3 regions of the Rhizobium sp. BK538 genome follow, and region 2 is predicted to be linked to each of the others. Evidence: riboswitches for the same ligand, from Rfam matches in the RefSeq annotation. Region 2 holds a riboswitch; each other region holds the start of a gene.
The links. A riboswitch is a leader RNA that binds a small molecule or an ion and turns the genes downstream of it on or off. The one in region 2 is predicted to bind cobalamin.
Positions count from the first base shown of each region.

Region 1: it holds a riboswitch for cobalamin, as region 2 does, so the genes downstream of both, FHX09_RS23755 (ABC transporter substrate-binding protein) here and cobU (bifunctional adenosylcobinamide kinase/adenosylcobinamide-phosphate guanylyltransferase) in region 2, are expected to answer to the same signal.
Region 3: it holds a riboswitch for cobalamin, as region 2 does, so the genes downstream of both, bluB (5,6-dimethylbenzimidazole synthase) here and cobU (bifunctional adenosylcobinamide kinase/adenosylcobinamide-phosphate guanylyltransferase) in region 2, are expected to answer to the same signal.

Region 1 covers NZ_JACIFT010000022.1:73,186-76,458, forward strand. Annotated here, with positions in the region: gene FHX09_RS23745 (ABC transporter ATP-binding protein) at 1-47, opposite strand, end outside; gene FHX09_RS23750 (iron ABC transporter permease) at 44-1,084, opposite strand; gene FHX09_RS23755 (ABC transporter substrate-binding protein) at 1,081-2,097, opposite strand; cobalamin riboswitch at 2,276-2,504, opposite strand; gene FHX09_RS23760 (hypothetical protein) at 2,526-2,870, opposite strand; gene msrB (peptide-methionine (R)-S-oxide reductase MsrB) at 3,096-3,273, opposite strand, start outside.
Region 2 covers NZ_JACIFT010000013.1:121,124-124,396, reverse strand. Annotated here, with positions in the region: gene cobW (cobalamin biosynthesis protein CobW) at 1-1,021, opposite strand, end outside; gene cobU (bifunctional adenosylcobinamide kinase/adenosylcobinamide-phosphate guanylyltransferase) at 1,027-1,551, opposite strand; cobalamin riboswitch at 1,680-2,076, opposite strand; gene FHX09_RS17625 (chloride channel protein) at 2,324-3,273, shown strand, end outside.
Region 3 covers NZ_JACIFT010000035.1:10,372-13,644, forward strand. Annotated here, with positions in the region: gene FHX09_RS27825 (DUF2865 domain-containing protein) at 1-837, shown strand, start outside; gene bluB (5,6-dimethylbenzimidazole synthase) at 845-1,534, opposite strand; cobalamin riboswitch at 1,574-1,756, opposite strand; gene FHX09_RS27835 (PD40 domain-containing protein) at 1,783-2,616, opposite strand; gene FHX09_RS27840 (LTA synthase family protein) at 2,833-3,273, shown strand, end outside.

The DNA.
Region 1 (3,273 bases), on a different contig from region 2:
AGGGAGTTGCCTGCTGTAAAGCTCACATTGTCGAGGCTGATGCTCATGCCGTCTTCCGAGCGCGATACAGGATGACCGCAAAGGCAGGCGCGCCGAACAAGGCCGTGACGACCCCGATTGGCAAGACTTGTTGCGGGATGATGATCCGCGAGATGATATCGGCGCCGACCATGAAGATCGCGCCGCCGAGCACAGTCGCGGGAAGCAGGCGATCATGCGTGGGCCCGACAAGGAACCTCGCGGCGTGCGGGATGACCAGTCCGACAAAACCGATTGCGCCAACCATGCTGACCACGGTTGCCGTCATCAGCGCCGTTGTTCCAAGAAGCACCACCTGCACACGCCTGACCGCAATACCCAACGATGCCGCCGCGTCCGTTCCGAAGACGAAGGCATCCAGCGCCCGCACATGGAACAGCGAAACGACGAAGCCGAGCACCGTCACCGGCACGGCCAGATAGACGTCAGGCCAGCGGATACCGCTCAGCGAGCCAAGCAACCAGAACATGACGCCCCTCGCCTGCTCGGCATTTGCCGAGGTCGTGACGATATAGGAGGTGGCCGCATTGAAGAGCTGCGATCCGGCGACGCCGCAAAGAATGATGCGTTCGCTAGTGCCTCCGGCGCCTGCCGCAAGAAAGGCAACGAGCAGGAATGCGATCACGGCGCCGATAAAGGCGCCGCTGGACAGACTGAGAACACCATAGCCGAAGCCGAGCAGCATCACGCCAACCGCGCCGGTCGAGGCTCCTGCGGAAACGCCGAGCACGTAGGGTTCGGCCAACGGGTTTCGCAGCAACGCCTGCAGAACCGCGCCGCTGAGCGCGAGCGACGCCCCGGCACTTGCGGCCACCAACGCTCGGCTCAATCTATAGTCCCAGATGATGCCTTGATGGATGCGGCTAAGCTCGAAAGTCGTACCGAGGAGGCGGTTCGACACCGCTTTCGCGGTCGTCGCCAGCGGGATCGATATCTCCCCGATCGAAACGGCGAGACCGATCATCAGAGCGAGCAGGGAGAATGCAGCAATGGCGAGCGCACCATGCGCCCACCATACCGACTGCCTGAAAATGGCGCCGCTCACTGCGCCAGACCGAAGGAATTGATGCCCTTCGCCAGTATCTCGATCCCGTCGATCGTCCGGATCGTCGGGTTCATCGATTGGGCATCCATCATGACGAAGCGCTTATTCCTGACGGCATCGAGTTGGCTCGTGACCGGGTCCTTTGCCAGAAAGTTGAGCTTTACCGTGGGGTCATCCGCCGCATAGCGGCGCCGGTCCATCGTCGCTACGACGATCACAGCCGGATTGGCCTCTGCAATCGTCTCCCAGCCGACGAGCGGCCACTCCTCGTCTGTCGCGACCACATTCTTCGCACCGAGCATCTTCAGGACATAGGCCGGGGCGCTGTTCTTTCCGGCGATGAATGCATCGCCGTTGATTTCCTTGCTGGAGAACCAGAAGACGACCGGGAGGTTCTTTGCAGCGGCACCGGCAACCGATGCGACGGCCCGCGCTTCGCGTTGCTGCAGCTCGGCGATGAGCGCATCGCCGCGCTCCGTGATGTCGAAGATTTCGGCCAACTCAGCGATCTCCCGATAGATCAGGTCCATCGTGAACAGTTCCTTGCGAACGCCGTCGCCGCTGTCGGCATTGACCTTGGCGACGCAATCCGCCGGCGCGATGTAGGTATTGATGCCGAGTTCGGCGAATTGCTCCCGCTTGCCGACGGACCCTTGCTGACCGACGTGCCACTCAAACTCGGCGGCGACCAGATCCGGTTCCTGACCGACGACGGATTCAAAGCTCGGATCGTTGTCGGCAAGCCGTTTGATCCTCGCGTTGACTTCGGCATATTGCGGCAAAACCGGGCCGACCCAGACTGCCGTTCCGGCAATCCTGTCCGCCAGCCCGAGCGAGAAAAGAACTTCGGTCATGCCCTGACCGACCGATACGATGTTGGCCGGCGCCTTATTGAAGACGACCTCGCGGCCGCAATTGTTGATGGTCAATGGATACTGGGTGGCGGCAAGACTTGGCGCCGCCAAGCCAGCAAAGCCGAAGGCAAGCGCAATGGCTGCAAGAAATTTACGCATAGGCAATCTCGATTAGGAGGAAAGGGGCCAGCGTTCATTGCCGGCGCAACCGCTAGGAATGACGGCACGCCGGGCTAACGCTAGCGACGGAAAACCCAATCGAGACGGATGTGTGCTCTATATCGGCGAAGGCTCAGGTCAATCATGGCTGTTCCTTTCCGGGCATCCCCGCCCGGGTGATTGGATCGTGATTGACGGCAGGTCTCCTGGCTCACGGATATATGCCTTCATCTGCCTTCCCGCGATTGGTTCGCAGTGACATGGTCCTAAACGACCTCGGATGAGCGACAATCCGCCTACAGTTGCGGGGGCAGCCACGGTTTTGGTCCCTCTTGGGTCGTCCTCACCATGTTCCCTATTAATCCCCTTAGAGTCGTCCTTGGGGAACCGTCGCGCTCAGTTACGCCGGCGAGCCGTGCGACGTCAAGTCATCGATTGGTGGGCGCTCGTCCGGGTTGGCTCTGCTGCATATCTTGAAATCCGACCTCAGGACATCCTCGGATGTTGGCAAAGGTGATCTCCCGGCGATCGCCCCATTCGGTCAGTCCTCTCAGCGTCAGAACGTTCTCGTCGCGATAGACAAGGTCGGTGCGGTAGATGCCAGCGCGGCGGGCCCGGTTCTGCGCCTGACTGACGTTGCAGGTGCCTTCCGATGGCGACACATGCCAGGTGCTCATACCACTGCCATTGGGTTGCCAACCGCCTGACTGACCCAAGGCCGCTGCTGGTAGAAGGACTACGATCCCCAAGGTCGTATGGAAGGCCGCTTTCATGATCCCCTGCCCCGGTTGTGCGCGAAGTGTTGCCACAAGCGCCGAGATGATGCGGCCAAAATAGACGGACCTGTGCATTGCGCAATCATCTACAGACTGGGCCGCACCCCATTTGCGACAAATCGCGGGGAAGTCGCCCATCAGCGTTGATGATCGGTTAAAACTGCCTGTGGGCCGGAGCAATCGCCGTCTCGACGGCGACGATTGCGCTCCGGCGGCGAGCATCTATCGTGCTGGCGCTCCTTCCGGGCCACCGCGACCAAGCTTGTCAGGAAGCGGCTGCCCTTTCGGGGTGAATTCGAGCGACCCTGAGTTTATGCAGAAGCGCTCGCCTGTCGGAGGCGGGCCGTCGGGAAAGACGTGCCCCTGATGCGCGTTGCAACGCGCGCAAACAATTTCCGTT
Region 2 (3,273 bases):
CCGCCGCTTCGTCCATCTCGTGCAGGCCGATGACGACCAGGCGGGTACCGCGCGCTTCGCCGGGCGCCCAGGCGCGATCGAAATAGTGGTCGACGCGGGTTCCAACCGCCTGGACTTGCAGGCGCATCGGCTTGCCAGGAACATCGACGAATCCCTTGAGGCGCAGCACGTCATGCTGGCCGATGATCGACTTCAACGCGCCCACGAAGGCGGCAGGATCGGCAACGGGGCCGAGTTCCACGACAAAGCTGTCGAACTCGTCGTGGTCGTGCGTTACGCCGTCCTGGTGCTCGAGTTCATGATGGGACTTGCGGTTGACTACATCGTCTTCGGTACCGACGCCGAGCCCGAGCAGCACGCTCGCCGGAACCTCGCCATTGCGTGCCTCGATCATGACAGGCTTGCGGGCAACACGGGAAGCGACCTCGTCGCGCACGCGACCGAGGCCTGCCGCATCGAGAAGATCGGTCTTGTTGAGCACGATCAGATCGGCGCAGGTCAGTTGATCCTCGAAAAGCTCCTCGATCGGGCTTTCGTGGTCGAGCGACTCGTCCTCCACGCGGCGGGCCTCGACGGCATCGTGATCGTCGGCAAAGCGCCCGGCGGCAACGGCGGCGCTATCGACGACGGTGACCACGCCATCGACGGTGACCTGCGTGCGGATGTCGGGCCAGTTGAAGGCGGCAACGAGCGGCTGGGGCAGCGCGAGGCCGGAGGTTTCGATGACGATGTGGTCGGGGCGCTGTTCGCGTTCCAAAAGCTTCGTCATCGTCGGAATGAAGTCGTCGGCAACCGTGCAGCAGATGCAGCCATTGGTGAGCTCGATGATATCGTCCTCGGTGCAGTTTTCGGCGCCGCAGCCCCTGAGCACCTCGCCGTCGACGCCGAGATCGCCGAACTCGTTGATAATCAGCGCGATCTTCTTGCCGTTTGTATTGGAAAGCAGATTGCGGATCATCGTCGTCTTGCCGGCGCCGAGAAAGCCGGTGATCACGGTCGCCGGGATTTTCTGCTGGTTCATGAAATTCAACCCTTCATCTTCAGCGGCAGACCTGCCGCGATAAAATACACATCCGCGGCTTCAGCCGCGATCATTTGATGCAAGCGGCCGGCATGATCCCGGAATTCCCGCGCCATGCGGTTTTCCGGAACGATGCCCAGACCGACCTCATTGGAAACGATGACGAGGCGCGCACGCGCCGTAGGCACGTACGCGGCAAGCGAGGCGAACTCTGCCCCAATGTCGCGCTGCTCCATCATCAGATTGGTGACCCAAAGCGTCAGGCAATCGACAAGGATCGCCCGCCCCTCGCCGTCGATCGCCCGCAGGCATCCGACAAGATCGAGCGGTTCTTCCTGGGTATGCCACAGATGGCCACGATCGGCTTTGTGCTTGTCGATCCGGACGCGCATCTCGTCGTCCCAAGCCCGGCCCGTTGCCACATAATGGCGCTCCAGACCGGTCGAAACGACCAACTGCTCGGCAAAACGTGATTTTCCAGAGCGCGCACCGCCCAAGACGAAGGTCGCGCCGGATGATATCGGGCTCATGGAAAGTACTGTCCGATCTGCGGAAGTCTTCCGCGAGAAGCCGGAGCGGCTGCAAAACGCAGCCGGAAAATCTCTCTTTCAGCCATGACAACCTCCGTGCTGGCAGCGGGCATCACCCAGGAATGGGCTGTTCGCCCGGCACGATTGGCAGGTCTCCTGGCTCGCGGATTTTAGCCGCGATCGGGGCAGACCGGAAACCGGTCGCCCAGATCGTGCTAGCGGATCTTCCTCGCCTTCCCGGCTGCATTTCATGAAAAGGCGGACGATTCGTAGACGTAAGAGGCGTCCAGCCCCGGTTGATCATGATGCACTGCCAGTGACTTTTCCGTCGCCGCTTCCGCGCCGCCCGCCTGCACTATTGCAGACCGTCAACCACGGGGAACCAACGCCGGACGGAAAACCCTGACCGCTCTACAGTCGCGGGGTCGGCTATGATGACGGTGCCCGGATTGGGTCCACCGCTTCACATTCCCTTTTCATCCGTACCGATTCAACCGGTCCGGAACCATCCGTTATGAAGTCATCGTTAGGCAAGGCTACTGGCGAAGTCAATCGTGAGCCATCACTCACGACAACGACATTGCATGCCTCGGGCCGCGGTCAAGACGACCTTCTCTACCATATTTATCGTCTTTTATCAGTGGCTTACGTCACAAATAATTGTTGCCAGCGCCGGTCTTTTGCCGCAATTGCATCGCAAGCGGGTCGCGCCACTGATTGCCCTTCCCCTCACCGCACTTGACCGCACCAGCGCCCGCCTAGTTTCTCTGCCATGCTCCTGAAAGTCGATATCCGCCGCTTCGGCCCGTTTCACACCCTCCTCGATATCGGGCGGATGCGCGCTCTGCTGCGGCGGAGCGAAATGGGGATGGTTATCGCCGGCGCGATCGTCGGGGTGATCTCCGGGCTGGCTGTGACAGGCATGAGCCTGGCCTCCCGTGCAATGCACAGGCTGATCTTCGGAATCAGCGACGTCGAGAGGCTGAGCTCCTCGCAGATCGATAACAAGTTCCTGCTACTGACGGCACCGGTTTGCGGCGGCATCCTGCTCGGTCTTTTGCTGTTCATCCTCGCCAAGACCCGTAAGAAGCCGATGGTGGACCCGATCGAGGCAAACGCTCTGCATGGCGGTCGGCTATCGCTCACCGACAGCATTCTGGTGGCCGTCCAGAACCTTATTTCGAACGGATTCGGCGCTTCGGTGGGCCTGGAAGCCGGCTACACACAGTTGGCGGCCGGTCTGGCCTCGAAGCTTGGCCTAAAGTTGCAGCTTCGCCGGTCGGACCTGCGCGTTCTCGTCGGATGCGGCGCGGCCGGTGCGATTGCCGCGGCCTTCAATGCGCCGCTGACCGGCGCCTTCTATGCCTTCGAGCTCATCATTGGCACATACACCATCGTCTCGCTGACGCCCGTTGTCGTTTCCGCACTGGTCGCGACCCAGTTTGCGCGGCTGCTGGCCGGCAGCGATTTCCTGATCGATGTTGGCGAATTCGGCTCGGTCATGCCGGCGGACTATGTCCCGGCTCTGCTACTCGGTGCCGTCTGCGCGGGCGTTGGCATTCTCATCATGCAGGGCGTCGCCTCGATCGAGGAACTGGCGCGCCGGAGTTCCATCGCAACGCCGCTGCGCCCCGCCCTTGGCGGCATCGTCGTCGGTCTGCTGGCCCTTATCACGCCGCAGGTCCTGTCAGCGGGACACGGAGCGCTGCACCTCAATCTCGG
Region 3 (3,273 bases), on a different contig from region 2:
GGCGACGATGACGGATACTGCGGGGAACTCGAGCGCGCAGAATCCAAGATGGTCGACAATATCCGCTATCTCCAGCAGCGTCGCGACGAACTGCGCGGTCAGAGCGAGGATGTCCGCACGAGGAACGAACTTCTTGCCGCACTCGATGACAATGGCTGCAACGAGGAACAATGGCCCGCCGACAGCGCCGAAGGGTATGCGCAGCCACCGAGTATCGAAGATCAGGCGCTGCGAAGCGACACGTTCATTCCGTTGGGTCGTGATCCCAGCCGGCGCCGCTATGGTCTCCCGGGCATGTCGCCGCTCTCTCATCTGAACACCGTCTGCGTGCGAAGCTGTGACGGCGGCTTTTTTCCGTTGAGCTCGAACGCAACATCCCAGGACTTTGCCCGCGATGCCGACACCTGCTCGAAGATGTGTCCCGGCATCGACACCGAGCTCTTCTATCATGACGTCTCCAGCACGGAGACATCGCAGATGATCTCCGCGGCGACAGGCGCGCCCTACAGCGCCATGCCGAATGCCTTCGCCTACAAGAACCGCAAGCCCGGCGAAAGATCGTCCTGCAGCTGCGATCTAAACGCCTACTACGAGCGGATGCGAAAAAGCCAAACGATCAGCGAACCGCCGCAGGGGTCGATCACCACGATCGAAACCAAGAAGCCCGAGACCAAGAGCCCGACCGCAGCACCCGCGGTTCCGCTGCCACAGGTGCCGGACAGGCCTTACGACCCGGCAAACAAGGTCCGTCAGATCGGTCCGCAGTTCCTGGCGGGCGACCAAGGCACGATCGACCTCAAGAACCCGGCAAAGCCAGGTCCCCAGCCGCAGCAATAGTCGCTGCCTAGTCTGCAGACTTGCCCCAACGATCCATAAACACAAGCTCCTCCAGCGGCAGGCGCTGGCGCCATCCTTTGACCGCCAGTTCCGGTTGGTCATAGAGCTGATCGACGTAACCTAGGCACAGCCAGGCAACGATCTCCACCCGCTCCGGAACGCCGAGAATCCCCTTGATATCGGACTCGTGAAAGATGCTCACCCAGCCGACCCCGACGCCTTCGGCACGCGCTGCCAGCCACAAATTCTGCACGGCGCAGACTGTGGAGTAGGAGTCCATTCGCCGGTTGTGGGTCCGTCCGAGAACGACATCACCGCAGCGATCGGGATCACAGGTGACGCAAATGCTGAGCGGTGCGGCTCGGATGCCCTCCAGCTTCAGCGACCGGTAGAGCTGCTGTCGCTCCCCCTGAAACATCTCGCCGGCCTCGCGATTAGCGCGATCGAACGCCTGCCAAACAGCCTCCTTCATCTGCTGATCGCGCACCAGGACGAAGTTCCAGGGCTGCATGAATCCAACAGACGGGGCGTGGTGCGCAGCCGTCAAAAGCCTGCTGACGACGTCGTCGGGTATGGGATCCGGGCGAAACTCCGAACGCACGTCACGGCGCGTCGAAATCGCCCTGTAGACGGCGTCGCGGTCCTCGGTCGAAAAGGCTGCAGCTCCCGACAGGGAGCCTGAATGGTCTGGTCGCATCGTCAATCCCCAACAACACAACCGCCCGCCGTCCACGCGGGTCAGTCTATGATGTCGGGCCGGTCTTCTGACTTGGCGTCATCCGACTGCCGCGCCTTCCCGGTACTGGACCAGTGGCGTGTTGCGGCAGTCGTCAGCCTTACAGCGTTGGGCACGTTTCGGTCTCACACCGAATTCCCGATTCTCCCGCCTAAGACGGGCACCCGACGGAAGGGTCTATGCCGGCAAAAATCACGCGATGCAATCCCTCACACAGAGACTGGGTAGTAACGCACATAGGCGAACTCATCGCCCGACGGCGACCAGTTCGGCACGTTGATCGTTCCCTGCCCGCCGAAGAGATCGAAGAGTGTTGTCAGCTTGCCCCCATCCATGTCCATCAGCCGCAGCCGTACATTGAGATCGCGCGGGTGGTCGAAGACGTCGGGATCGTAGGAAAGGATCAGGACCTTATCGTTGTTTGGCGACGGATGAGCAAACCAATTCCCACAATTGTCGCTGGTGATCTGCTCGAGGCCGGTCCCATCCGGGTGAATGCGCCAGATCTGCATGAGGCCGGTGCGGCTGGAATTGAAGTAGATCCACTGGCCGTCGGCTGAATAATCCGGCCCGTCATTGCGCACCTCGCCGTGCGTCAACCGCTTTTCTTCGCCGCCGTCCACGGAGATCGTGTAGATATCGAATACGTCGTTGCGGATGCCGCAATAGGCCAGTTGTTTCCCGTCGGGCGACCAGCCATGCCAGTAGGACGGCTGATTTTGCGTCACCAGACGCGGCGTGCCGCCTTCGGCGGGTAGCACATAAATCGTCGACTTACCGAACTCAGTCTTATCGGAAATGACGATCTGACGGCCATCAGGCGAAATGCCATGATCATTGTTACAGGCCGTGGCAAAGCCGGTATCGACCTTTTCGACCTTGCCCGAACCGTCAAGCGCCAGACGGTACAGAAGACCGTCACCGTTCAGCAGAAGATAGCTACCGTCGGGTGAAAAGTTCGGCGCCTCCACGAGTTGCGTGGTTTGCCAGACGACGCGCGCCTCGCCTGTCCTGATGTTGTAGATCTCGACGGAACTGCGCAATCTGAATCCTCCTGACATCGACTCCGTCAGACCTACGACGGCCCGCCACTCAGCACAAGCAAATGCACCAGGCCAGCTTGCACCACAGGACGTGTCTCTTGGGCGACCGGCGCCTTATCCACTAATCACAAATGCGGGAAACCTAACGGTTCATCTAGCGTTCATGACGAGGATGTGACAGTTCGGTGAAGCTTTTATGACGTTGGAGTTTTCCGGTTGATCGCGTTGGTAATGAGGTCTGCAGTGGCAGCGCGCTTTGCGTCGCTTTCCACCGATTTCGGAGGAAGCGTCCGGTCGCCTGCTATACGCACAGCGCTCGGCGTCGCTCTTTGCGCCCTGCTTGCTCTCTTTGCTACGGCCGCCGTCGAGATAATTGCCCGCGATGGGCTGGCCGACGTGCGCGAATTCCTGATATCGCCGGCGCGTCCCGGAATGACGACCGTTGTAATGTTGACTGTCCTGATGCTGTCGCTCGATGCCGCCTTGGGAAGACAATTCATTTCGGCATTGATCGTTCTCCCGCTGGTCTTCGTTCCCGCCATTGTCTCCAACCAGAAGCAGCATTACCTCACGGACCCCCTTTATCCATCCGACGTTCTTTTCGGGCGCCAGATCATGGAACTGCTTCCTGTCATGGTGCGCGACCGCCCCTGGACT